Linked DNA regions of Cupriavidus necator. The main gene of each other region encodes a partner of the protein of the gene in region 2 in a complex. Links are inferred from orthologs where the notes say so. Each region holds a gene or a part of one and is shown on either strand. Other genes may lie near its edges.

Region 1 (16,110 bases), 910 kb from region 2 along the record:
GCGCGGACACCTGCACCTGGTGGATGGTGGCAAAGTACGGGTGCTTGTTGGGATCGAGCCGGTTCTGGAAGAAGGCCTCGATGTCGCCGCTGCCGAACTGGCCGGGCGGCAGGCTGATGTTGTGCAGCACCACCAGGTCCACCGGCATGCCGGCCGGGCGCTCGTCAAAGTTTGGTGACGGCACGCGGCGCGCGGCGGGGACCCAGCCGTCGGCCTCTGGCAGATAGCGGTGCTCGGGCTTGCTCATGACGTGCCCTCGCCTTCCACGGTGCTGCGTTCGGCGGCGTCCATGGCCTCGCGGATGCCCAGTTGCTGGATACGGTAGCGCAGCTGGCGCAGGTTCAGGCCCAGCAGCGGCGCGGCCGCGGTGCGGTTGAAGTTGGTCTGCGCCAGCGCCTGCAGGATCAGCTCGCGCTCCACGGCTTCCAGCCTGGCTTGCAGGTCGATCGGGAAGACGATGCCGCGGCAGGCGCGTTCGGCGGGATCGCCGGCGGGCTCGGGTTCGGGCGCGCTGGCCGGGGCCGGCACCACGGGCGGCGGCTCTGCCGGGGCCGGCGCGGGCGCGGCGGCCGGCGGCACCGGCGCCCACATGCCTGCGGCGCCCCAGGGGGCGGAATAGTTGGTGGGCGCCATCGCCGGCGCGGGGGCATGCATCAGCCCGGCGCGCTCGGCGCCGGCGTCCAGCGGGCCCAGGTCGGCCAGCTCGATCTCTTCGCTCTCGGCAAAGGCGTAGGCGCGCTCCAGCAGGTTCTCCAGCTCGCGCACGTTGCCGGGGAACGGATAGGCCACCAGCCGTTGCAGCGCCGCCGGCGACAGCCGCTTGGGGCGCGGGTCGCCGTAGCGCACCGCCAGGTGGTCCAGGATGGCGCGCGCCAGCACCGGGATGTCTTCACCGCGCTCGCGCAGCGTGGGCATGCGCAGCGCCAGCACGTTCAGGCGGTAGTACAAGTCCTGCCGGAACTGCCCGGCCGACACCATCGCCGCCAGGTCCTTGTGGCTGGCGCACATCACGCGCACGTCGACGGCGTCTTCGCGGCTGGCGCCGATCTTGCGCACGCGGCGCTCCTGCAGCGCGCGCAGCAGCTTGACCTGCATCGGCAGCGGCAGGTCGGCCACCTCGTCGAGCAGCAGCGTGCCGCCGTTGGCGGCCTGGAAGAAGCCGCCGCGCTCCCCGTCGGCACCGGTGAAGGCGCCTTTGACATGGCCGAAGAACTCGGACTCCATCAGGTTCTCGGGGATGGCGCCGCAGTTGACGGCGATAAACGGATGCGCGGCCCGGCCGCTGGTCGCGTGGATGGCGCGCGCGGCGCGCTCCTTGCCGCTGCCGGATTCGCCGCTGATCACCACCGGCGCCATGCTGCGCGCCAGCCGCGACAGCGAACGGCGCACCTCCAGCATGGCGGCGGAATGGCCGGGCAGCAGGGCGGCGGCGCGGTCGGCGGCCTGCTCGGCCGCGGCGGCTTCGGCATCGGTGCTGTCGCGTTGCTGGCGGCCCAGCGCGTTCAGCACCAGGCTGCGCAGCTGCTCCAGCGATACCGGCTTGGCGATGTAGTCGAAGGCGCCGGCCTTGAGTGCTTCCACGGCGTTGTCGGCGCTGCCGTAGGCGGTGATGACCGCCACCGGGATGCGTTCCGGCGCGGCCGACAGCTGGCGCACGATCTCGATGCCCAGGCCGTCGCCCAGGCGCATGTCGGTCAGCACCAGGCTGTAGCGGCGCTGCGCCAGCTTCTCGCGCGCCTCGGCGAGCGAGCCGGCCAGCACCACGTCATGGCCCATGCGGCGGATCGAGATGTCCAGCAGCTCGCGCAGGTCGGCCTCGTCGTCGATGACCAGGATGGGATCGGGCGCTCGGGACATTCGGGGTGGCATGGGGTGGTGGCTGGGTTGGGACAGGTCAGGCGGCGGCCGCATCGGCACTCTCGATGCGCAGCGTCAGCACGAAAGCCTTGGCCGGCAGTGTATCGCGCGCGGCGGCGGCCAGCATGCCAGTGCGCTCCAACAGCGCCGGCAAGGCGATGGCGCCGTAGCGCACCTGGGCGTCATTGGCGCCGCACAGCTCGCGCGCCATGAACAGGCCCAGCCCGGTGCCCTGGGCGTTGCTGGTGAAGAACGGTTCGAACAGGCTGCGCTGGTGCTCGCGCGCGACTTCGGCGCCGTCGTTCCAGACGATCAGCTCGGCATGGTGCTGGTCCAGCGCATGCGCCAGCAGCCGGATCGATCCCGGCAGCCGGCTGCAGTAGCGCCAGGCGTTGTCCAGCAGGTTGCCCAGCACCTGCTGCAGCTGCGAGGCGTCGAACACCACCGGCTGGGCCACGTCCACGGTCAGCCGGATGGCATTGGCGTTGATGTCGGCCCGGCCCGCCGGGCGGGTCTCGCCGGCGCGCGGGCGGCGCGAGCGCATTTCGGCGCGCCAGCGCTCGACGATCTCGGGCAGCGCCTGCGCCAGGTGCACGGTGCTGCGGCCGGTGCGCGGGCGGCGCGACATCTGCAGCACGTCTGACACCACCTGGTCCAGCCGGCGCACGTTGTCGTTGATGATGCGCAGCAGGCGGGCGTCGATATCGACATCGGCGCCGCCATGGTCTTGCGCGGCAGGGTCGCGCCGGCCGGAGTCTCCCAGCAGCTCGCTGGCCTGGCTGATTGCTGCCAGCGGGTTGCGGATCTGGTGCGCGATGCTGGCCACCAGCCGGCCCATGGCGGCCAGCTTTTCCTGCTGCACCTGCTCGGCGATGCGTTCCCAGCTTTCGATATGGACCAGCACGGTGTCGCGCATCTCGTTGCGCAGCAGGGCCTCATCCTCCTGCGACCAGGCCATGGCCTCGTTCTGGGCGATGGCCAGGCGCAGGCGGCCGGCGGCTTCGGGCGACAGTTCGCTCCAGGCGGCGGTATCCAGCGTGGCCGGCACGGTGCGGCCATGCGCCATGGTCGAGCGCAATCCTGCCAGCCCCGGCAGCACAAAGCGCAGCCGCAGCCGGGTGTGCTGCATGGTGCCGTCGGCCAGCGCGGTGCCGGACGCCATCGGCAGCAGCTGCAGGATGCGCGGCACGTCGTCCTTGCTGTGCAGCCAGTCGCGCAGCATCTCCATCAGCGGCTGCAGGCGCGGGATGCGGCGCAGGTCGAACAGCACTGCTTCTCCGCCCTGACCTGCCGCACCACCCAGCCGGCGCGAGTAGATGCGCTCATGCGGCTGCACGCCCAGCAGCACCACCGCCGCGGGGTTGGCGGCCACCACCGCGCCGTTGGCGCGCACCAGCATCACGCCGTCCTGCATGTCGTTGACCATGAGCCGGTTGACCAGCTGCTGCAGGCGCAGCTCCTGCTCGCGCGCCAGCGCCAGGCGCTCCTGCGCGATCTGGCGGTTGGCCAGCATATACATCAGCAGCGCCGCGATCATGAACACCAGGCCGAACAGGCCCGAGCCCAGCAGCCCGGCATCGGCCTGGCGCAGCAGGATGGTGTGCATGAAGGGCCCGCTCATCACCACCAGCGCGGAGATCGACGCGGCAAACAGCGCGAACAGCAGGCTGGTCAGTGCGCCGGCTTCCAGCGCGGGCAGCAGGAAGATCATGGCCAGGCCCTCGGCCTGCCCGCCCCGCCCCAGCACGCTGAAGACCAGCGCCAGCAGGGCCAGGTCGGCCAGCACCTGCACCCGCACGCGCAGATGGAAGTGCCGGCGCCACAGCGTGCCGGCCAGCATCGCCACGGCAATGCCAAGATAGGGCACGGCGATGGTCATGGCCGCCGCGTGCTCGATGCCGCCCAGGCCCCCGAGGTCGAACGGCACGGGCGGGATCGCATTCGTGATGGCGGTGACGGAGGCCGGCTCGCCGCGCCGCATCAGCGCAAAACCGACCAGCAGCAGGCCCACGGCCACACGGGTCCAGCAGAAATAGCGCAGCAGGCGCCAGTGAAAGTCAGGCGGTTCGGGCTGGCGCCACAGCTGGGCCAGGCCGCGCCAGGCGTTCAGCCGCTGCCAGCCCGACGACGCCGGCTCTGTCATGGGCGGGGGCCGCTGCTGCTGTCGCTGCCCTCGGCCCGGCTTTCGTCAGGCAGGTGGCTGCGGCGGCAGTAGTGCAGGCCGCGCCAGGCAATGGCCTCGCCCTGCGGCAGGTGCACGCCGCACTGGGCGCACTGGACCATGGGTTCGGCGGTGGCGTCGGCCGGGCCGGCGGCGGCAGTGCGCTCGCTGGCCTCGCGGGCCTGGCGTGCGCGGTGTTCAGCCAGCCGCGCCTCGGCGCGGGCGCGCAGCCACCAGATGACGCCCAGCACCACGGCCAGCAGGATCAGGATACGTGCCATGGGGAATCAGAGGCGATGCAGGACGACTTCAATCACGAAACGGCTGCCGACATAGGCCAGCAGCAGGATGCCGAACGAGGCGATGACCCAGCGCAGCGCCACCTTGCCGCGCCAGCCGCGGAAGATGCGCCCGGCCAGGATGCCGCCGAACATGGCCCACGAGATCAGCGCGAACACCGTCTTGTGGTCCAGCCGGAAGGCGCGGCCGAACAGGTCTTCAGAGAACAGCAGGCCCGAGCCGATGGTCAGCGTCAGCAGCACAAAGCCGGCGCCAATCAGCCGGAACAGCAGCTTCTCCAGCGTCAGCAGCGGCGGCAGCAGGTCCAGCCAGCGGCCCAGCCATTCGCTGGGTTGCTGCTCCGGCGGCCGCGCCGGCGCGTGCCGGAAGCCATGCAGGCGCCGTTCGGCCAGCAGCATCAGGAAGGCGTGGAACGCCGCCAGCGTGAACAGCCCGTAGGCCACGTTGGCGATGATGAAATGCAGCTTGAACAGCGGCCGCGCCGCGTAGCCCAGGATCTGCGAGCCGGGGAAGGCCAGCGGCATCAGGCTGGCCACCAGCGCCACCGGGATCACGATCAGGCCCAGGCCCGCCAGCGAGAAGAAGAAGCTTTCGATCCAGTAGATGCCCACGCCCAGCCACAGCATGGCCGACAGTGCGAAGGCAAAGCCGAACATCATGCGCTCGGCCGGGAAGATGGTTTCATGCAGCAGCATGCCGTGGCTGGCCAGCGCCGCCAGCATCAGCACGTGCCACCAGGCCGGGCGCCCTTCGCCGTGCGCGCCGCCCGCCGGGGGGATGGGGCCGCCGCCGGCCACCAGCACGGCCGAGGTCGCCCCCCCTGCCGGGCCGGCAGCGGTGGCAAGGCGTGGGTGGCGCGTGGCCCAGCCGTGAAAGGCCAGGCCGCAATAGAGAAGTGCCGTCAGGGCATACAGTACAATGACCATTTACGCAGTTTACCTTAGTGCCCACGGACGGTGGCGGCCCGCTTGAACCGGTGTAACCGGTGTTCCAGGCCCGCCCCGTGTGCAAGACTGCCTCCGATTTCAGCCCCGAGCCCTGCTCCGACTTCTCCCCCGATTCCTGCCATGCTGGACAATCTCACTCAACGCCTGGCGCGTGTGGTCAAGACCATGCGCGGCGAGGCGCGCCTGACCGAGGCCAACACCGCCGAGATGCTGCGCGAAGTGCGCCTTGCCATGCTCGAAGCTGACGTGGCGCTGCCGGTCGTGCGCGAATTCGTTGCCCGCGTGAAGGAAAAGGCCATGGGCGAGGAGGTTGTCAGCAGCCTCACCCCGGGCCAGGCCCTGGTCGGCGTGGTCCAGCGCGAGCTGACCGCCGTGATCGGCGGCGCCGACGCGGCCAGCGGCAACAACAAGGAAGCCGAGCTGAACCTGGCCGTGCAGCCGCCCGCCATCATCCTGATGGCCGGCCTGCAGGGCGCCGGCAAGACCACCACCGTGGGCAAGCTGGCCAAGTGGCTCAAGGAAAACAAAAAGAAGAAGGTGCTGACGGTCTCGTGCGACGTCTACCGCCCCGCCGCTATCGCCCAGCTCAAGACCGTTTCCGAGCAAGTCGGCGCTGACTTCTTCCCGTCGCAGCCGGACCAGAAGCCGGCGGACATCGCCCGCGCGGCGGTGGACTGGGCGCGCAAGCACTACCACGACGTGCTGATCGTCGACACGGCCGGCCGGCTCGGTATCGACGAGCTGATGATGCAGGAAATCGCCGCCCTGCACGCCGAGCTGAAGCCCGCCGAAACCCTGTTCGTGGTCGACGCCATGCTGGGCCAGGACGCGGTCAACACCGCCAAGGCCTTCAACGACACCCTGCCGCTGACAGGCGTGGTGCTGACCAAGCTGGACGGCGACGCGCGCGGCGGCGCGGCGCTGTCGGTGCGCCATATCACCGGCCGCCCGATCAAGTTTGTCGGCGTCGGCGAAAAGCTGGACGGCCTGGAGCCCTTCTACCCCGACCGCATGGCCCAGCGCATCCTGGGCATGGGCGACATCCTCGCGCTGGTCGAGGAAGCCCAGCGCGGCGTGGACATGGAAGCGGCCGAGAAGCTGGCCAAGAAGATCAAGAAGACCGGTGACTTCGACCTGGAAGACTTCAAGGCCCAGATCGGCCAGATGAAGAAGATGGGCGGCCTGGGCAGCCTGGTCGACAAGCTGCCGGCGCAGTTCGCCCAGCAGGCGCAGGGCGCCAACATGGACCAGGCCGAGAAGCAGGTGGCCCGCATGGAAGGCATCATCAACAGCATGACGCCCACCGAGCGCGCCAAGCCCGAGCTGATCAAGGCCAGCCGCAAGCGCCGCATTGCCGCGGGCGCCGGCGTGCCGGTGCAGGAAGTGAACCGCCTGCTCAACCAGTTCGACCAGATGCAGTCCATGATGAAAAAGCTCAAGGGCGGCGGCATGATGAAGATGATGCGCCAGATGGGCGCGATGAAGGGCGGCATGAAGGGCCTCTTCAACCGCTAGAATCCGTCCGTCGCACCCCGACTTGCCTCCCCCCGCAAAAGAACAGGAAAGACATCATGATGAGTGCCGTACAGGCCCGCGAGCTGTGGGCCAACTCCGAGGAAATCGTCTCCGCCGCGGAAGTCCAGGCGTCGCTGGACCGCATGGCCGCGGAAATCACCGCCAAGATGGGCGATGCCTTCCCGCTGGTGCTGTCGGTGATGGGCGGCGCGGTGGTCTTCACCGGCATGCTGCTGCCCAAGCTGGCCTTCCCGCTGGAGTTCGACTACATCCACCTCTCGCGCTACAACAACAAGACCGTGGGCGGCGAGATGCAGTGGCGCGTGGCCCCGCGCGAGTCGGTCAAGGACCGCGTGGTGCTGGTGCTGGACGACATCCTGGATGAAGGCGAGACCATGGCCGCGATCCGCGAGCGCATCATGGACATGGGCGCCAAGGAATTCCACGCCGCGGTGCTGTGCGAGAAGACGCTGACCAAGATCAAGCCCATGCATCCGGACTTCTGCGGCTTTGCCGTGCCGGACCGCTATGTGTTTGGGTGCGGCATGGATGCCAAGGGCTACTGGCGCAACCTGGACTCGATCCGCGCGCTGGTTTGATCAGTTAATACAGGCACCCGCCCGGGTGCCTGCCCCGGCGCCATCCTCAGGCGCCCAGGATCGGCCACAGCGAGGCCAGCAGCAGCACGGCCATGCCGATATTGAAGGCGCGCAGCACCCGCGGACGCGCCAGCCAGCGCCGCAGCGCAGAGCCGCACAGTGCCCACATCGCCACGCTGGGCAGGTTCACCACCCCGAAGATCCCCGCCAGCAGCAGCACGTTGAGCCACAGGTTGCCGTGCAGCACATAGGTGCTGCACGCACCCACCGCCATCACCCACGCCTTGGGATTGACCCACTGGAACGCCGCCGCCGCCCAGAAGCCCATCGGCCGCTTGACCTGCTGGTCCTGCACGCCGCCGGCGGTGGCCAGCTTCCACGCCAGCCATATCAAGTAGACCGTCGCCACCACGCGCAGCACCTGCCAGGTCCACGGGAAGGCGTGGAACATCGATCCCAGCCCCAGCCCGACCAGCCCCACCATCAGCGCAAAGCCAATGCTGACGCCGAGCAGGTGCGGCACCGTGCGCACGAAGCCGAAATTCACGCCCGAGGCGAGCAGCATCGTGTTGTTGGGACCGGGGGTGATCGACGACACCAGCGCAAAGCCGGCAAACGCGGCGAAGACACCGGTTCCGGCGGCGAGTTGGGACACTTCCATGACTGACTCCAGGGCGTTCAGGGAAATCAGTCTACGGTCAGTTAGCGGTACAGTACCGGTACAATTTTTGGAATTAATGCCGATACGGCGCCGGGCACGGGATCAGTACCGCGCAGTGCGCTCCTGCGAAACACAATCAGGCGTCGCTGCGGTACGGCCGTTCGCGCAGCCACTTGGTGGCGATCCACTTCTCGCCGAAGGCCACCGGCAGCCCCGCGTGCAGGGTGCGCTCGTCCAGCGCGCCGTCGGGCAGCAGGTAGCTGAAGTACACCGCATTGCCCTTGACCGGCGCCACCTCCAGCCCCACGCGCGGGAACGCGGTGGCGCCGCCCGCCTCGGGCGTGTTCAGGTAGATCACCAGGGTGGCGATGCGCTGCCCGCCGACGGACAGCTGGCGCGCCTCGCCGGGGCGCTGCGGATTGAAGTAGTCGAAGTGCGGCTGGTACTCGCCGCCGGGCTTGTAGTTGAGGATCTGCAGGCCTTCGCCGTGCTCGGCCGGCACGCCGGTGACGGCGGCGATGCGGGCCTCGATGCGCGTGATCAGGGGGTGCTCGGCCACCTGGAACATCGCGCCCATGCTGGTGCGGGCATCGATCAGGTTCTCGTCGCCGGTGTCCGGGTTGACCACCGGCGAGCGCGCCAGGCGGCCGCGCGACAGCGCCACCAGGGCATCGCACTCGTCGTCGGTCAGCAGCTGCTGGAACAATTGGACCTGTGGCGACGCCAGCCGGAACAGGATCGGGACCTGGCGGTCCCCGCCATCGGCCGCGTAGACCGCGGGCGTGCCGGCTGCAGCTGCGGAGCGCGCCGGCGCAGGCCGGGCCGGCGCGGCACCATAGGCATCTTGTGCAAATGCCGCGGCCACGGCCTGGCGCGCAAAGGCGTCGTCATAGCCCGAGCGCAGCATCGACAACACCAGCGCATCGGCGGCAAAGCCCTGGGCGATATGCCGGGCCAGCCATTGTTCAAGGTCGGGCGAGGATTCGGTGTAGCCGGTCTTGCCGCCGGCAACGGATGCTTCGCGGATCATGACGGATTGGCGGCGACGCGCTGCGACGAGAACGGGTTGCGGGCAGGCGGCTCGGACACCGGTGCGCGCGGGCGCGACGGCGCGACCTCGGGCTCGCCGGCCACGGTGACCGTGGCTTCGGAATACTGCCAGCGCTTCCACGCCGCCAGCACCGCGTTCGGATATTCGGGGCGGCCGCGGCTGCCGTTGTAGCGGCCCAGCGCCAGGTACAGGTCGCCCTGCTCGCGGTCCAGGTAGTAGCGCAGGATGGTGCAGCCGTAACGCAGGTTGCTCTGCAGGTGAAACAGCTTGCGCGGGTCGCTGTCGCCGATGGCGCGCACCCAGAACGGCATCACCTGCATCAGCCCGCGCGCACCGGCCGAGCTGATCGCGTACTTGCGGAAGTTGCTCTCGACCTGGACCAGGCCCAGCACCAGCGCGGGCTCCAGCCCGGCGCGCTTGGCCTCGTAGTAGGCCACCTCGATCAGTTCCACGCGCACCTGCGGCTCGGGGATGCGCGAGGCCAGGCGGGCGGACATCTCGCCCAGCCATTTCAGGTAGGCCAGGCGCTCGCCGCCGGACGCGAATACCGGCCGCGTGGGCCGGTCATCGGCAATGGCGGCGGCCAGCGCGCCGCGCACGGAATCGGCGAGGTCTTCTTCCTTCTGCGCGCCGGCGTGGGCTGCCATGGCCGCGACGGCCAGCAGCAGCCCGCCCGCGCAGCGGCGGGCGGCACCGGTCATGCCGCGGGCGGCGCGCATGGGGCTCAGTTCGCCAGCTGGCTGCGCACGTGGCCGACCACGTCGGCCACGCTGACGGCGGTGGCCTGCGCGTCGCGCCGGCCCTGGTACTCGACCTTGCCTTCCTTCAGGCCGCGGTCGCCCACCACCACGCGGTGCGGCACGCCGATCAGCTCCCAGTCGGCAAACATCACGCCCGGGCGCTCGCCGCGGTCGTCCAGGATGACGTCCACGCCGGCGGCCAGCAGCTCGGCATGGATGCGGTCGGCCTCGGCCTTGACGGCTTCGGAGCGGTCGTAGCCCACCGGGCAGATCACCACCGCGAACGGCGCGATCGCGGCCGGCCAGATGATGCCGCGCTCATCGAAGTTCTGCTCGATCGCCGCGCCCAGGATACGGGTGACGCCGATGCCGTAGCAGCCCATCTGCATCGGCTGGGTCTTGCCGTTCTCGTCCAGAAAGGTGGCGTTCATCGATTCCGAGTAACGCGTGCCCAGCATGAACACGTGGCCCACCTCGATGCCGCGGCAGATTTCCAGCGTGCCCTGGCCGTCCGGCGAGGCGTCGCCGGCGACCACGTTGCGCAGGTCGGCCACGACCGGCTCGGGCAGGTCGCGGCCCCAGTTGACGCCGGTGTAGTGGTAGTCGCGGTAGTTGGCGCCGCAGACGAAATCGCTCATGTTGGCGACGGTGCGGTCGGCCACCACCTTGACCGGCTTCTTCGCGCCGATCGGGCCCAGGTAGCCCGGCGGCGAGCCGAAGGCGTCGACGATCTCGTTCTCGGTGGCAAAGCGGAAGTCGGCCAGGCCCGGCACCTTTGACGCCTTGACCTCGTTCAGCTCATGGTCGCCGCGGATCAGCAGCAGCCAGATCTCGGCGCCGGCCTCGGTGTCCTTGGCCAGCACGATCGACTTGACGGTGCGCTGCAGCGGGATGCCCAGGAACTCGGCCACGTGCTCGCACTTGGCCTTTTCCGGGGTGGCGGTCTTGACCAGGTCTTCGGCCGGCGCGGCGCGGCTGGCCAGCAGGGGCAGCGCCTCGGCGGCCTCCATGTTGGCGGCGTAGTCCGAGGTCGGGCAGTAGACGATGGCGTCTTCGCCGGTGTCGGCGATCACATGGAACTCATGCGAGCCCGAGCCGCCGATGGCGCCGTTGTCGGCCGCCACGGCGCGGAATTCCAGGCCAAAGCGGCGGAAGATGCGCACGTAGGCGTCGTACATGTTCTCGTACGACTTGCGCAGGCCGTCCGTGTCGCGGTCGAAGGAATAGGCATCCTTCATGGTGAACTCGCGCCCGCGCATGATGCCGAAGCGCGGCCGGCGCTCGTCGCGGAACTTGGTCTGGATCTGGTAGAAATTGACCGGCAGCTGCTTGTAGCTGCGGATTTCCGAGCGGGCGATGTCGGTCACCACCTCTTCCGAGGTCGGCTGGACCGCGAAGTCGCGCTCATGGCGGTCCTTCAGGCGCAGCAGCTCGGGGCCCATCTTGTCCCAGCGGCCGGTTTCCTGCCACAGCTCGGCCGGCTGGATCACCGGCATGGACAGCTCCACCGCGCCGGCGCGGTTCATTTCCTCGCGCACGATGTTCTCCACCTTGCGGATCACGCGCAGCCCGATCGGCATGTAGTTGTAGATGCCGGCGCCCAGCTTCTTGATCATGCCGGCGCGCATCATCAGCTTGTGCGAAACGATTTCCGCGTCGGCGGGCGCTTCCTTGAGGGTGGAAATGAAGAATTGCGAGGCTTTCATCCGTAATTTCTCTCTGGGCCGCCGGGCTCGGGAAAACCCGTCCCGGCAAAATCCGGGGGCCGGCGGCACTGAATTGTGGGCACGCGCCTGAAACTGCCCTTCCGCTCGGGGAAAACCAGCATCCCCCGGTCCGGGCCCGGCTGCGCGCTTCCTTTATAATCAGCGTAATTCTAAAGGATTCGAGGTGCAGTCATGCTCGATCGTGAAGGCTTTCGCCCGAACGTCGGCATCATCCTCCTCAACGCACGAAACGAGGTTTTCTGGGGCAAGCGAATCGGCGAACACTCCTGGCAGTTCCCGCAAGGTGGCATCAAGTACGGCGAAACGCCTGAACAGGCCATGTACCGCGAACTGCATGAGGAAATCGGCCTGCTTCCGGAGCACGTCAGGATCGTCGGTCGCACGCGCGACTGGCTGCGTTACGAGGTGCCGGACAAGTTCATCCGCCGCGAGATCCGCGGCCACTACAAGGGCCAGAAACAAATCTGGTTCCTGCTGCGCATGGCCGGCAGGGACTGTGATATCCATCTGCGTGCCACCGAGCACCCTGAATTCGACGCCTGGCGTTGGAGTCATTACTGGGTGCCGCTGGAGGCGGTGATCGAGTTCAAGCGCGATGTCTACCAGCTGGCGCTGACGGAGTTGTCACGCTTCCTGAACCGGCACGCGCGTGTGCCGCTGAGTCCCTATGGCACGCACGGCCCCCACGGCATGCATGGCCGGCATGGCGGGCCGCGCAGCCAGGCGCTCAGCCGCGCCCAGCAGGCGCAGCAGGCCGACGCCGACTGCAATGCCGAGGCCGCGCACGCGACCGAGCACGATTCACCGGCAACGCCGGTTTCCACCTCACGGAGCACTGATGACTAGTTTCACCGGCCTGGGCCGCCGCCGCGGCCTGACCGCTGCCGGCATGCTGATTGCCGCGGCCAGCCTTGCGCTGGCCGGCTGCAAGACCACCGGCAAGGAGATGGCGGAGGAAGAAAGCACCTGGCTCAACCCGTTCGCGCCCAAGACCTTTGATGAGGCCAAGGCGATGCTGCCGGCACCGCCTCAGGACGCCAACCTGATCCCGTTCTCGGTGTCGGGCACCGGCTCGCTGTCATTCGCGGTGGACGGCAAGTCGGTCTCGGTCGGCAAGGACAACGTGGTGCGCTACACGGTCGTCACCACCAGCCAGAGCGGCGCGCGCAACGTGACCTTCGAAGGCCTGCGCTGCGATGCGTTCGAGCGCAAGCTCTACGCCACGCTGCCCAAGGGCGCCACCGAGTGGGTGCCCAACAGCAGCGACTACGGCGAGACCTGGCACCGCATGGAGACTGGCGTGCGCAATGCCTATGCCGCCACGCTGGCGATCGATTTCTTCTGCGAGGGCCGTACCGTGGCCGGCACCGCCGACGCCATGGTGCGCGACCTGCAATCGCGAGCGCCGCGCAAGCGCTGAAGCACGCAGCGTCGACATAAAAAAACGGCGGGACTGCCTGGCAGCCCCGCCGTTTTTGTTTGCGCCCGGCCTGTACGCCCGTCAGACCAGCACCAGGTTGTCGCGATGGATCAGTTCGGGCTCGTTCAGGTGCCCCAGCACGGACTCGATCTCGGATGAGGGCTTGCGCGCGATCAGCCGCGCCTCGGCGCTGGAATAGTTGGTGATGCCGCGCGCCACCTCCTTGCCCTGCGCGTCGACGCACGCGATCACCTCGCCGCGGGCGAACTCGCCCTGCACTTCCGTCACGCCGATCGGCAACAGCGACTTGCCGCCGCTGGTGAGCTTCTCGACCGCGCCGTTGTCGATCACGACCCGGCCGCGCAGCTGCAGGTGGTCGGCCATCCATTGCTTGCGCGCCGTGAGCCGCCCGGTCGGCGCCAGCAGCTGGGTGCCGATGGCCTCGCCCGCGGCCAGGCGCTCCAGCACGTTGGCCTCGCGCCCGGAGGCGATGGTGGTATGGGCGCCGGACTTGGCTGCGCGCTTGGCCGCCAGGATCTTGGTCAGCATGCCGCCGCGCCCGATCGACGTGCCGGCGCCGCCGGCCATGGCCTCCAGCTCGGGGGTGCCGGCCAGGGCCTCGTCCACGAACTGCGCGGCCGGGTCCTTGCGCGGGTCGGCGGTGTACAGGCCGCGCTGGTCGGTCAGGATCACCAGCGCGTCGCCTTCGATCAGGTTGGTCACCAGCGCGCCCAGCGTGTCGTTGTCGCCGAACTTGATTTCGTCGGTGACCACGGTGTCGTTCTCGTTGATGATCGGCACCACGCCCAGGGACAGCAGCGTGAGCAGGGTCGAGCGGGCGTTGAGGTAGCGTTCGCGGTCGGCCAGGTCGGCGTGGGTCAGCAGCACCTGCGCGGTGCGGATGCCGTAGCGGCCGAACTGGCTTTCATAGACCTGCGCCAGGCCCATCTGGCCGACGGCGGCGGCGGCCTGCAGCTCATGGATTTCCTTCGGGCGGCGCACCCAGCCCAGGCGCTGCATGCCTTCGGCGATGGCGCCGGAGCTGACCAGCACCACTTCCTTGCCGGCCACGCGCAGCTTGGCGATCTGGGCCGCCCAGCGGGCGATGGCGTCGTGGTCCAGCCCCTTGCCGTCGTTGGTGACCAGGCTGGAGCCGACTTTGACGACGATGCGCTTTGCCTGCGCGATGACCGATTGCATGACGGGAATCCTGTCTCCCGGGCAGCCGGCGGCGGGCGCCGCGCCCGAATTGTCCGTGGGTATTCTTCTGTGGTGGGGCGCCAGCGGCGGCCCCGGCTTATGCCTCGCCCTGCCCCTGGTCGACGTTGTGCAGGCGCTCGTCCAGCCGGATGTCCGGCTCGGCCAGCGCCGCGGCTTCTTCGGCCTTGATCGCCTGCAGGTGGTCCTTGATCGCGTAGATCAGCTCGCGGCAGCCTTCGCCGGTCAGCGCCGAAATCTGGAACACCGGCCCCTTCCACTTGTAGCGCTTGATGAAATCCTTCACGCGGGCCGCGCGCTCGTCCTCGGGAACCACGTCGAGCTTGTTCAGCACCAGCCAGCGCGGCTTGTCGTACAGGGTTTCGTCGTACTTCTTCAGCTCGTTGACGATGGCCTTGGCCTCGGCCACCGGGTCGACTGCCTCGTCGAACGGCGCCAGGTCGACAATATGCAGCAGCAGGCCGGTGCGCTGCAGGTGGCGCAGGAACTGGTGACCCAGGCCCGCGCCTTCGGCGGCGCCTTCGATCAGGCCGGGAATGTCGGCGACCACGAACGATTGCTCGTGGTCCACGCGCACCACGCCCAGGTTCGGGTGCAGGGTAGTGAACGGATAGTCCGCCACCTTCGGGCGCGCGTTGGAGATATGCGAGATAAAGGTCGACTTGCCGGCGTTGGGCATGCCCAGCAGGCCGACGTCGGCCAGCACCTTGAGCTCGAGCTTGAGCATGCGGCGCTCGCCCGGCTTGCCGTCCACCTGCTGGCGCGGCGCGCGGTTGGTACTGGACTTGAAATGCAGGTTGCCCCAGCCGCCCATGCCGCCTTCGGCCAGGCACACGCGCTGGCCGTGCTCGGTCAGGTCGGCGATGACTTCGCCGGTGTCCATGTCGGTGATCAGCGTGCCCACCGGCATGCGCAGCGTGATGTCCTCACCCGCCGCGCCGTAGCAGTCGGAGCCGCGGCCGTTCTCGCCGTTGCGGGCAACGTGCTTCCTGGCGTAGCGGAAGTCGATCAGCGTATTGATATTGCGGTCCGCCACGGCGAACACGCTGCCGCCGCGGCCGCCGTCGCCACCATCCGGGCCGCCGAAGGGCACAAACTTCTCGCGCCGGAACGAGGCGCTGCCATTGCCGCCGTTGCCGGCGATGGCTTCGATTCGGGCTTCGTCTATGAACTTCATGATGATGGGTTTCCGTGATGGATCGGCGGATCAGCGGCTGGAAGCCTCCGACCGGGCTGGCGAACTGACATTGTCGCCAGAAAAGAAAAGGCCCCGCAAGCGTTGCGGGGCCTTCATCCTGCAAAGGCTGTTATCAGGCCGCCGGAACGACGCTGACTTGCTGCTTCTTGGCAGGGCCCTTGACGGCGAACTGCACGTGGCCGTCCACCAGGGCAAAGAGCGTGTGGTCCTTGCCCACGCCGACGTTGTCGCCAGCATGCACGCGGGTACCGCGTTGGCGGATGATGATGCCGCCGGCGTTGATGGCCTGGCCACCAAACACCTTCACGCCCAGACGCTTCGATTCGGAATCACGGCCGTTCCGCGTGGAACCGCCGCCTTTTTTCTGTGCCATGTCTTACTCCTGTCGCTTTACCTGGTTACGCTCGATCGATCAGGCAACGATCGCTTCGATGCGCAGTTCGGTGTAATTCTGACGATGGCCCTGACGCTTCTGGTAGTGCTTGCGACGGCGCATCTTGAAGATCTTCACTTTGTCGTGACGACCTTGGGAGATAACGGTAGCCTTGACGGAAGCCCCGCTAACCAGCGGCGTACCAAACTTGATTTGGTCGCCGGCGCCCACTGCGAGCACCTGGTCGAGCGTGATTTCTGCGCCAATGTCTGCCGGTATCTGTTCTACTTTCAGTTTTTCGCCAGCAGCAACCTTGTATTGCTTGCCGCCGGTTTTTACGACC
Region 2 (11,206 bases):
CGGCGCACTGGATGTTAGAGCGGTGCCGGGCACGGGGGTTCTGCCCGCTGCTGCAATGATTTGTTGCAGCAGCGGCTACACTCGACCAAGCTGCGGCGCGCTGGCATCCTTGCAAGCCTCTCTCATTCCACCGGAGGAGTTATGTCTGCTATCGAACACTTGCTCAAGCCGCATGTGCGCGACCTGGGCGATTTTACCGTGCGCCGGCTGTTGCCCGCCGCCGCCACCCAGACCGTTGGTCCGTTTATCTTCTTTGACCATATGGGGCCGGTGCAACTGCCGCCGGGCGGCGGAGCCGACGTGCGCCCGCATCCACATATCGGACTGGCCACGGTCACTTATCTGTTCGAGGGCGAGATCATCCACCGAGACAGCCTGGGCAGCGACCAGGCGATCCGCCCGGGCGATGTCAACTGGATGACCGCCGGGCACGGCATCGTGCACTCGGAGCGCTCGCCCGAGCATGTGCGCCCCGCCGGGGCCCGCCTGCACGGCATCCAGACCTGGGTGGCACTGCCGCAGGAGCATGAGGGTGCCGAGCCGTCGTTTTTCCACCATCCCGCCGCCACGCTGCCACGGATCGAGCGGCCGGGTGTGCGCATGGTGGTGATTGCGGGCGATGCCTTTGGCCAGGTCTCTCCGGTCAAGGTCTTCAGCCGCACCCTGTACGTGGCGATCGAGCTGGATGCGGGCGCGAGCGTGGAGATCCCGGCCGATCATGCCGAGCGGGGCATCTATCCGGTGGACGGGGCGGTGGCGCTCGACGGCGAGCCGCTGCCGGCCGAGCATATGGTGGTGCTCACGCCGGGCCAGCCCGCAACGCTGACGGCCACGACGCCGTCGCGCGTAATGCTGCTGGGCGGCGACCCGACCGACGGGCACCGCTTCATCTACTGGAATTTCGTTGCCAGCAGCAAGGTGGCGATCGAGGCCGCCGCCCAGCGCTGGGAGGACGATCAGTTCCCGCACGTGCCGGGCGAGACCGAGCGCATCCCGCTGCCCCCGCGCAAGCCCTGACAGCGGTCCCGGGGCTGGCTCAGACCGGGCTGGCCCAGGTCACGCGAGTGCCTTGCCGCAGGCATTCGCGGATGGCCTCGACCTGGATAGCGATCGGTGCCGGCACCGGCGCCGCGCCGTCCAGCACGCGCCGGATCCAGGCCACGGTCTGGCCGGCGTCGCTGCCGGGCGGCAGTTCAGGCACTTCGGCCAGCGAACCAACAGCCGGATCGACCAGCGTCTGCTGGTGCCCCTCGTGCAGCCAGTCGATGCGGCTGGTGCGGCGCGCATCGGCCACCACTTCGCCCTCGGTGCCGCGTGCCAGCAGCACGTTGGCGGGTTCATGCGAGAAGTAGTCGGTCAGCGTCTCGCGGTATTCGGGGTGGGTGTAGCTGTACAGGCGCAACCCTTCCGCGGGCGAATGCTCGCCCACCGGCTGCAGCATCTTGGCCACCGTATGCGCCGAATTGCGCAGGCCGATCACGGTGCGCCGCTCCAGCAGCTGCGACAGCCCGGGCGACAGCACATCCACCGGCAGCACCGCCAGCGGCCCGAGGTCGCTGCTCTCGCGCAGCCGTGCCGAGGCGTCGCCGGTAGTCGCGCACAAGGGCACGCCCAGCGCCTCGAACAGCGCCATGCTGGTCACGCGGCCATTGAACAGGCGCGTGCCGTGCACCAGCACGGGGACATCTTCGCGCGCCAGCAGCAGCGCCAGCAGCGGCACCAGGTTGGGTTGCTTGCGCGCACCGTTGTAGCTGGGGATCACCACCACCTGCCGGTCAGGCGGCGCCGGCAGCGGCTGGCAGTGCGCATGGGCGGCTTCCAGCATGCCGGCCAGCTCGTGCGGGGCCTCGCCCTTGATGCGGTAGGCCATCAGGATGGCGCCGAGCTCCAGGTCCGAGACGCGCCCGGCCAGCATGGCGTCGAACAGGGCCTGCGCGTCTTCGCGCGGCAGCGCCCGCGCGCCGTTGACGCCGCGGCCGATCTCCTTGATATAGCGGGCAGCAGGGAAGGACGTGGCTGGCGTGGTCATGGCGGCGTGGGGGTAGTCTGTTCTGGGTTCATGATAGCGGAGCCAGGCCGCCGCGCCCATCGCCGCCTGTGCCACATAGGGCCGCCCACCGGCACGCGGCCGGCGGGCACTACGCGGCTTCCTGCAGCGCCGGGTTGCGCTGCTTGCGGTAGAGGAAGTCCAGCACCGCGGTGCGGCAGGCGTGGTAGGCCTTGTCGTCGGCCAGCGCGACGCGGTCGCGCGGACGCGGAAGCTCCACCTTCAGGATCTCGCCGATGGTCGCGGCCGGACCGTTGGTCATCATGATGATGCGGTCGGCCAGCAGCACGGCCTCGTCGACGTCGTGGGTCACCATCACCACGGTGCTGCGGGTGCGCGCCACGATCTTGATCAGCTCGTCCTGCAGGTGCGCGCGCGTGAGCGCATCGAGCGCGCCGAAGGGCTCGTCCATCAGCAGCACCTTGGGCGCCATCGCCAGCGCGCGGGCAATGCCCACGCGCTGCTTCATGCCGCCGGAGATCTCATGCGGATACTTGTTCTCGGCGTGCGTCAGGCCCACCAGCGCCAGCGTGTCGTGCGTGCGCGCCTTGAGCTGCGGCTTGCTCTCGCTGGCGGCGAAGACGCGCTCCACGCCCAGGTAGACGTTCTCGAAGCACGTCAGCCACGGCAGCAGCGAATGGTTCTGGAACACCACCGCGCGCTCCGGCCCCGGCCCGGCGATCTCGCGCCCGGCGCAGATCAGCGCGCCGGTGGTGGGCGTGGCCAGTCCCGCGACCAGGTTCAGCAGCGTGGACTTGCCGCAGCCTGAATGGCCGATCAGCGTGATGAACTCGCCCTCGGCGATATGCAGGTTGATATCGCGCAGGGCGACGAACGGGCCCTTGCGGGTCTTGAAGGTCTGGCCGACGTTTTCGATGCTGACGAACTTGTCCATGGCGATTCTCCCCGCGTGTCAGTTGGTGCCGTAGCTGAAGCGCCGGGCCAGCGCCAGCAGCGCATGCTCGAGCAGCAGCCCGATGATGCCGATCACGAAGATCGCGATCACGATGTGCTCGACCTTCAGGTTGTTCCATTCGTCCCACAGCCAGAAGCCGATGCCGGTGCCGCCGGTCAGCATCTCGGCCGCGACGATCACCAGCCACGCGGTGCCGATCGACAGCCGCACGCCGGTCAGCATGTAGGGCAGCACCGCGGGGAACAGCACCCGCGTGAACACCTTCCATTCCGACAGGTCCAGCACGCGCGCCACGTTCAGGTAGTCCTGCGGCACGCGCGTGACGCCGACCGCGGTGTTGATCACCATCGGCCAGATCGAGCAGATGAAGATCGCCCAGATCGCGGCCGGGTTGGCGGCCTTGAACAGCAGCAGGCCGATCGGCAGCCACGCCAGCGGCGAGACCGGGCGCAGCAGGCTGATCACCGGCGCGGTCATCGCGTTCAGGAAGGCGAAGCGCCCGATCAGGAAGCCGGCCGGGATGCCGACCAGCGCGGCCAGGCCGAAGCCCGCCGCGACGCGCGCCAGCGATGCCAGCACGTTCCAGCCGATGCCCTGGTCATTGGGCCCGTTGCGGTAGAACGGGTCGGCAAACAGCGGCACCGCGGCGTTCCATGTGGCCTGCGGCGTGGGAATGGCCGGGATCATCGTGGCGATGCCGTGCCAGGCCAGCACGAACAGGGCAAAGCCCAGTACCGGCGGCACGGCCTTGAGCACCAGCGCGGCGACCGCCTCGCGGCGTTGCGCGCGCCGTGCCTGCGCGGCGATTTCCTGCTCGCGCCGGCGCGCCCGCTCCTTGGTGTCGGGGTCGGCGCTGGCGGCTACGGTTGCACCATCGGGCGTGGGGTGGGCTATGGCATTCACGTCTGGCTCCTTTCGTCAGGGGCACTGCGGATCAGTGGGGGAAGGCTTGCGTCAGGCCTTGATCTTGAAACCGTCGGCGTAGGCCTTGGGGTCCTTGCCGTCCCAGACCACGCCGTCGATCAGCTTGGCGCTGCGCATGTCGCTCTTGGGCAGCGGCACCTGCGCGGCGGCGGCGGCCTGCTTGTAGACGTCGATGCGGTTGACCTGCCGGGCCACGGCGAGATAGTCCGGATGTTCCTTCAGCAAGCCCCAGCGCTTGTGCTGGGTCAGGAACCACATGCCGTCGGACAGGTACGGGTAGTTGGCGGCGCCGTCCTGGTAGAACTTCATCGCGTCTGGGTCGTCCCAGGTCTTGCCCAGGCCGTTGGTGTAGCGGCCCAGCATGCGGTCCAGGATGATGTCCATGTCGGTGTTGACGTAGGACTTGGCGGCAATGGTCTCGGCGGTCTTGCGGCGGTTGGAGGCCGACGCATCGATGAACTTCGATGCCTCCAGCACTGCGGCCACCATCGCGCGCGCGGTGTTGGGGTATTTCTGCACGAACTCCGCGGTGGTGCCCAGGGTCTTCTCGGGGTGGCCCTTCCAGATGGCCTGCGTGGTCTCGGCGGTGAAGCCGATCTTGTCGGCGATGGCGCGCGCGCCCCAGGGCTCGCCCACGCAGAAGCCGTCCATATTGCCCACGCGCATATTGGCCACCATCTGCGGCGGCGGCACCGTGATGGCCTTGGCGTCCTGCATCGGGTTGATGCCGTTGGCCGCCAGCCAGTAGTACAGCCACATTGCGTGCGTGCCGGTGGGGAAGGTCTGGGCGAAGGTGTAGTCGCGCTTCTCCTTCATCATCAGCGCCTTCAGGCTGGCGCCGTCCTTGACGCCTTTCTCGGCGAGCTTGGACGACAGCGTGATGGCCTGGCCGTTGTGGTTCAGGTTCATCAGCACGGCCATGTCCTTCTTCGGGCCGCCGATGCCCAGCTGCACGCCGTAGATCAGTCCGTACAGCACGTGCGCCGCGTCCAGCTCGCCGTTGACCAGCTTGTCGCGCACGCCGGCCCATGAGGCTTCCTTGGTCGGCGTGATCTTGATGCCGTATTTCTTGTCCAGCCCGAGCGTCGCGGCCATCACCACCGAGGCGCAGTCGGTCAGCGGGATAAAGCCGATGCGCACGTCGGTCTTCTCGGGCGCGTCCGAGCCCGCTGCCCACGCACCGGCGCGCACCAGCGGATCGACCAGCGTCATCACGCTGGCGCCGGCGATGGTGGCAAGCGCGCGGCGGCGGCCGCTGCTGGCCGGCACGGCGTCGGCAGCCGCGTCGGGAACGTGGACGGCTGCGTGCAGCGGCTTGGCAATCCTGAGGCGAGAGGGCATTGCATGGCTCCAAGAAAAAAGGCGTCCCCTCCGCGACCGGCTTCGCCAGAAGACCGGTGCGGCGCAGGGACGCCGTTGTCCGTGGCGTGACGCAGCCCGCGTTGGCCGTGTCCGCCGAAATTGTTGGTCGGCCGCCGTTGGCCGATACCTGCATAACGCAAGGCGTGTGCCAGCCTGTGCAGTGCAGCATTCGAGGGCGGATTTGTGACGGATCGGGGGGAAATGATCGGATGTGGTGCGCGCGCGCTGGCCGCCGCCACATTCGGGGGAGCAGGGGAGGGAGGTGACGCAGTGCGGCAGCGCCAGGAGCGTGCATTGCACCAGTCGCGTGCGGCGGCGCACCACGGCTGGCAGGCGGGAGCGGCTCAGCCCATCACGTCGATCACGCGCTGGGCCGCGTCCACCAGCTTCAGGCCGCGCTCCATCGCCATGCTGCGCAGGCGCTTGTAGGCCTCGTCCTCGCTGAGGCCGCGCGCCTGCATCAGCAGTCCCTTGGCGCGCTCGACCACCTTGCGCTCGGCCAGCTTGAGCCGGGTGGCATCGAGCTCGGCGCGCAGCTGCTGATCCAGTTCGAAGCGTGTGTAGGCCACGTCGAGCACGGTCTTGACGCGCTCGGCGCGCAGGCCGTCGACGATATAGGCGGTGATCCCCGCCGTCAGCGCTGCCTTGATGCGCTGGCTGTCGTCGTTGTCGGTGAACAGCACGATCGGGCGCGGCGCATGCTGGGTCGAGACGCAGACATGCTCGATGGTGTCGCGCGCGGCGGATTCAGACGCGATGATCAGCATGTCGGGCTGGGTGGCCGTGATCACATCCGGCAGGCGCAGGTCGGCATCGACGATCTGGATCTCGGTAAAGCCGGCGCTGACCAGCCCGCCGCGGATGGTCTCGACGTTCAGCGGGTCGGCGTCATGCGGGTCGCGCACGAGCAGGATCCGCAACACCCGGCCGCCGGCAGTGGGCGGGGCAGGTGCGGCAGCGGTGGGCGATGGGGGCGGGTGGCGTCGTGTCATGGCTAGGCTCTGTTGCAGTGCGCCATGCAAGATTCGCGCCGGGTAAGTATCCGGCACCTGCGCCAGTTCGGTGCGCTGGCGCTGCGAGGATGCCTGGATTCATTGTATGCGGTCGTACGCAGAGCCAACTCTCGCGGTGTATCCTGTTGCCCTGCTGCGCCGGGCGCGTCTGCTGGCGACGCCGCGCATGGCTGCTTCCTGCAACCCTGCCCACCCGCGCCGCAGCACCGATCAGAACAATCTGGAGAGATGCATGACCGAATTCGTGTTCGCTCCGGCCGCGCCCGTTGGCGTGCCGGTGCGCGGCAGCAATGCTAGTTTCCCGGTACGGCGCGTGTACTGCGTCGGCCGCAACTATGCTGCCCACGCCCGTGAAATGGGCTCGGACCCCGACCGCGAGCCGCCGTTCTTCTTCTGCAAGCCGTCCGACGCGGTCAGCTACGTCGCCGACGGCACCGAAGGCGCCTTCCCGTACCCGCCGGGCACCAGCAACTGCCACTATGAAGTGGAGCTGGTGGTGGCGATCGGCAAGGGCGGCCGCGACATCCCGGTCGACAAGGCAGCCGGCCACGTGTTCGGCTACGCCGTGGGCCTGGACATGACCCGCCGCGACCTGCAGAACGAATCGAAGAAGACCGGCCGCCCCTGGGAGACCGGCAAGGCCTTCGACCAGTCCGCGCCGATCGGCCCGATCGTGCCGGTCTCGGCCATCGGCCATCCGCAGAAGGGCGCAGTGACGCTGGCGGTCAACGGCGTGGAGAAGCAGCGCGGCGACCTGTCCGACCTGATCTGGTCGGTGCCGGAGATGGTGTCGTACCTGTCGAAGCTGTTCGAGCTGCAGCCGGGCGACCTGATCTTCAGCGGCACGCCCGAAGGCGTGGGCCCGGTGGTCAAGGGCGATGTCATGCAGTGCCACGTCGGCGGCGTGGGCGATCTCACCATCAAGGTAGTCTGATCCGATGCTAAAGCTTTACAGCTATTTCCGCAGTTCGGCCTCATTCCGCGTGCGCATTGCGCTGGAACTCAAGGGGCTGTCCTATGACTATGTGCCGGTGCACCTGCTGAAAGAAGGCGGCCAGCAGCTCAAGCCGGAATTCCGCGCCGTGAATCCCGACGGACTGGTGCCGGCGCTCGCCGACGGCGAGCACGTGCTGCAGCAATCGCTGGCCATCGTCGAATACCTGGACGAGGTCCATCCCGAGCCGAAGCTGCTGCCCGGCACGGCGCTGGACCGCGCCTATGTGCGCGGACTGGCCCAGGAGATCGCGTGCGAGATCCACCCGCTGAACAACCTGCGCGTGCTGAAGTACCTGAAGCACACCGTGGGCGTGACCGACGAGGTCAAGGACGCGTGGTACCACCACTGGATCGAGCTGGGCTTTGCGTCGCTGCAGGCCAACCTGGAGCGCGGCGGCAAGGCCGGGCGTTTCTGCTTTGGCGATACGCCCACGCTGGCCGATATCTGCCTGGTGCCGCAGGTATTCAACGCGCAGCGCTTCAATATCGACCTGGCCCGCTACCCGGCGATCGCCAGGATCTATGAAACCTGCATGGAGCTGCCTGCTTTCCAGAAGGCGGAGCCGAAGGCGCAGCCTGACGCGGAATAAGCGTTCGCCACCGGGCCTTACCCCAGCAGCGCTTCGGCGAACTCATCCGCCTTGAACGGCTGCAGGTCCTCCACCTTCTCGCCCACGCCAATGAAATAAACCGGCACCGGGCGCTGGCGCGCGATAGCCGCCAGGATGCCGCCCTTGGCGGTGCCGTCGAGCTTGGTCACGATCAGGCCGGTCAGGCCCAGCGCGTCGTCGAAGGCGCGGGTTTGCTGCAGGGCGTTCTGGCCGGTGTTGGCGTCGATCACCAGCAGCACCTCGTGCGGCGCGCTCGGCATGGCCTTGCTGATCACGCGCTTGACCTTCTTGAGCTCTTCCATCAGGTGCAGCTGCGTCGGCAGGCGGCCGGCGGTGTCGGCCATGACGATGTCGATGCCGCGCGCCTTGGCCGCATTGACGGCGTCGAAGATCACCGCCGCCGGGTCGCCGCTTTCCTGCGCCACCACGGTGACGTTGTTGCGTTCGCCCCAGATCGTCAGTTGCTCGCGCGCGGCGGCGCGGAAGGTATCGCCGGCGGCCAGCAGCACCTTCTGGTCATAGCGCTGGAAGTGCTTGCACAGCTTGCCGATGCTGGTGGTCTTGCCGGCGCCGTTGACGCCCGCGATCATCATCACCAGCGGCTGCTCGCGGCCCAGCGCCATGGTTTTTTCCAGCGGGCGCAGCAGCTGCGTCAGCAGCTCGCGCAGCGCCGCCTTGACGCCTTCGGCGGTCTCGATGCGCTCGGCCTTGACGCGCTTGCGCAACTCGCCCAGCAGGTACTCGGTGGCTTCCACGCCGGCATCTGCCATCAGCAGCGCGGTTTCCAGTTCTTCGAACAGGGCCTCGTCGACCTTGACGCCGACGAACAGCGTGCCGATGTTGCGGCTGGTCTTGGACAGCCCGGTACGCAGCCGATGCATCCAGCCCAGCTTCGCTTCAGCGGTCTGGGCGGGCGGCGGGACCAGCTCGAGCGCTTCGGCCGGTGCGGGCGCCGGCAGGGGGATCGGGGCCGCCACGGGCGCTGGGGCAGGGGGTGGCACTTGCGCCGGGACCGGTGCCGGTGCGGGCGCAGGGACTGGCGCAGGCGTGGGGGCCGGTGCCGGTACGGGGGCGGGGACCTCGACCGGAGCGGGGGCCGGGGCTGGCGCCTCGGCGGGCGCGGGCTCGGCCTTGCGCTTCTTCCAGAAACTAAACATTGGGGAATGGAGTCAATACCGGGGCCGATACCCTGGCGGCAGCCAAATGCCAGCAGGCAACCGGTTATAAATCAATGGGTTACGCAGGCATCGCGATGGCTGGGGAGAAAGCGTTGTGGTCCCGGCCGGCGATTGCGTATAGTTCGCTACATGGCAGATTCATGCGCGCAGTCTTGCGCACGTGAGTCGATCGGCAAAATTCTAGCAGACGGGGTCGCATGAACCATTGCGCTGTCCTGGCCGCTGCGGGCGCACAAGGCACCAAAGCCTGCGTCGCAACGCGCTTCCAACGCCTTTCACCTTCCTCCAAACCGCTTCCCGCCCGCGCCGCGCGTCTCGCGCGGCGAGTCATTCCCACGCTGCTGCTGGCCTTGCTGCCGTGGTCGATGCCGGCAGGGGCGCAGGGCGTGGTGGCTTCGCCGATGCCCGGCACGCAGACCGCCCCGGCCGGCGCGACCGCGCATGGCACGACCGAATACCGCCTGTCCAACGGGCTGCGGCTGATCGTCAAGGAAGACCACCGCGCGCCCACGGTGGCGCACCAGATCTGGTACCGCGTGGGCGGCATCGACGAGGTCAGCGGCACCACCGGCGTGGCGCACATGCTCGAGCACATGATGTTCAAGGGCACGCCCAAGGTCGGCGTGGGCGAGTTCTCCAAGCAGGTGGCCGCGCTGGGCGGGCGTGAGAACGCCATGACCAACCGCGACTTCACCATGTACTACCAGCAGATCGGCAAGCAGTACCTGCCGAGGATGATGGAGCTGGAGGCCGACCGCATGGCCAACCTCGTCATCACCAAGGACGAGTTCGAACGCGAGATGAAGGTGGTGATGGAAGAACGCCGCCTGCGCACCGATGACTCCGCGCGCGGCACCGTCTATGAGCAGTTGCTGGCCACGGTCTACACCGCCGCCGCGTACCGCCACCCGGTGATCGGCTGGATGGACGACCTGGTCAATATGCGCGTGGACGACGTCAAGGAGTGGTACCGCCACTGGTACGTGCCCAACAACGCCATGGTGATTGTCACCGGCGACGTCAAGGCCGAGGAAGTGCGCGCCCTGGCCGAGCGCTATTACGGCAAGCTCAAGCCGCGTACGCTGCCGCTGCGCAAGGACCAGGAAGAGCCGGCGCAAAAGGGCATCAAGCGCATCTGGGTCAAGGCGCCGGCCGAGAACCAGTACATGGTGATGGCCTACAAGGTGCCGCGCCTGCGCGATATCGAGAAGGACGTCGACCCCTACGCGCTGGAGGTGCTGGCGGCCGTGCTCAACGGCTACGACAACGCACGACTGACGCGCGAACTGGTGCGCGAGCAGCGCCTGGCCGACGACGTCAACGTCGGCTATGACAGCATCAACCGCGGCGAGTCGCTGTTCGTGCTCGACGGCACGCCCGCCACAGGCCACAACACCGACGAGATCGAGCGCGCGCTGCGCGCCGAGGTCCAGCGCATCGCCAAGGAGGGCGTGTCGCCGGAGGAGCTCAAGCGCGTCAAGGCGCAGGTGGTGGCCGGCCAGATCTACAAGCGTGATTCGGTGTTCGGGCAGGGCATGGAAATCGGCGTGTCCGAGATCTCGGATATCTCCTGGCGCCAGATCGACCGCATGCTCGACAAGATCAAGGCCGTCACGCCGGCGCAGGTGCAGGCCGTCGCCGCGAAGTATTTCAACGACGACAACCTGACCGTGGCCACGCTGGTGCCGCAGCCGATCGATCCGAACAAGCCCAAGTCCCAGGCCCCGTCGGGCCTGCGCCACTGAGGAAAGGCGATGACTCAGTCCGTCACCACCCCGCAGCGTGCGCTGCGCAAACTGGCCGGCGCCGCATTGGGCGCCGTGGTCCTGCTGGCTGCGCAACTGGCGCAGGCCGCGATCCCGATCGAGCACTGGACCGCGTCAACCGGCGCCAGGGTGTTCTTTGTGCATAGCCCGTCGATCCCGATGCTCGACGTCAATATCGACTTCGACGCCGGCAGTCGCTATGACCCGCCGGGCAAGGCCGGGCTGGCCACGCTGACCGCCGCGCTGCTGGACAAGGGCGCCGCGGCGCTGGAAGGCCAGCCGGCGCGCGATGAAGCGAAGATCGCCGATGGCTTTGCCGATACCGGCGCCGCCTTTGGCGGCGCCGCCGGCGGCGACCGCGGCGGCATCGGGCTGCGCACGCTGACCGCCCAG

Evidence for each region.
Region 1: the proteins of ybiB (region 2) and obgE are in contact, whole or in part, in a crystal structure (PDB 8BFT), measured with the Escherichia coli proteins. The link is inferred for Cupriavidus necator from one-to-one orthologs.

Annotation. Positions count from the first base shown.
Region 1 is NZ_CP066018.1:2,053,123-2,069,232, reverse strand. What follows is about bases 13,325-16,110. They hold obgE (GTPase ObgE), read right to left. Parts: upstream 15,374-16,110; coding sequence 14,276-15,373; downstream 13,325-14,275. Other genes in these bases: rplU (50S ribosomal protein L21), read right to left, coding at 15,807-16,110; rpmA (50S ribosomal protein L27), read right to left, coding at 15,507-15,767; proB (glutamate 5-kinase), read right to left, coding at 13,325-14,178. Also shown: 1,6-anhydro-N-acetylmuramyl-L-alanine amidase AmpD, read right to left, coding at 1-247; I6H87_RS09655 (sigma-54-dependent transcriptional regulator), read right to left, coding at 244-1,869; I6H87_RS09650 (sensor histidine kinase), read right to left, coding at 1,895-4,000; I6H87_RS09645 (PP0621 family protein), read right to left, coding at 3,997-4,299; I6H87_RS09640 (cytochrome C assembly family protein), read right to left, coding at 4,306-5,244; ffh (signal recognition particle protein), read left to right, coding at 5,386-6,780; I6H87_RS09630 (hypoxanthine-guanine phosphoribosyltransferase), read left to right, coding at 6,837-7,379; I6H87_RS09625 (LysE family translocator), read right to left, coding at 7,426-8,040; I6H87_RS09620 (2OG-Fe(II) oxygenase), read right to left, coding at 8,177-9,070; I6H87_RS09615 (lytic transglycosylase domain-containing protein), read right to left, coding at 9,067-9,810; I6H87_RS09610 (proline--tRNA ligase), read right to left, coding at 9,816-11,537; I6H87_RS09605 (RNA pyrophosphohydrolase), read left to right, coding at 11,730-12,404; I6H87_RS09600 (CNP1-like family protein), read left to right, coding at 12,397-12,978; more of proB, read right to left, coding at 13,060-13,324. UniProt on the Escherichia coli protein: An essential GTPase which binds GTP, GDP and possibly (p)ppGpp with moderate affinity, with high nucleotide exchange rates and a fairly low GTP hydrolysis rate.
Region 2 is NZ_CP066018.1:1,130,583-1,141,788, reverse strand. Bases 34-2,874 are described here. They hold ybiB (DNA-binding protein YbiB), read right to left. Parts: upstream 2,030-2,874; coding sequence 1,037-2,029; downstream 34-1,036. Other genes in these bases: I6H87_RS05255 (ABC transporter ATP-binding protein), read right to left, coding at 2,139-2,874; I6H87_RS05265 (pirin family protein), read left to right, coding at 142-1,017. In the rest of the region: more of I6H87_RS05255, read right to left, coding at 2,875-2,942; ntrB (nitrate ABC transporter permease), read right to left, coding at 2,961-3,866; I6H87_RS05245 (CmpA/NrtA family ABC transporter substrate-binding protein), read right to left, coding at 3,918-5,228; I6H87_RS05240 (ANTAR domain-containing response regulator), read right to left, coding at 5,594-6,241; I6H87_RS05235 (fumarylacetoacetate hydrolase family protein), read left to right, coding at 6,495-7,196; maiA (maleylacetoacetate isomerase), read left to right, coding at 7,201-7,848; signal recognition particle-docking protein FtsY, read right to left, coding at 7,866-9,026; I6H87_RS05220 (M16 family metallopeptidase), read left to right, coding at 9,245-10,792; I6H87_RS05215 (M16 family metallopeptidase), read left to right, coding at 10,802-11,206.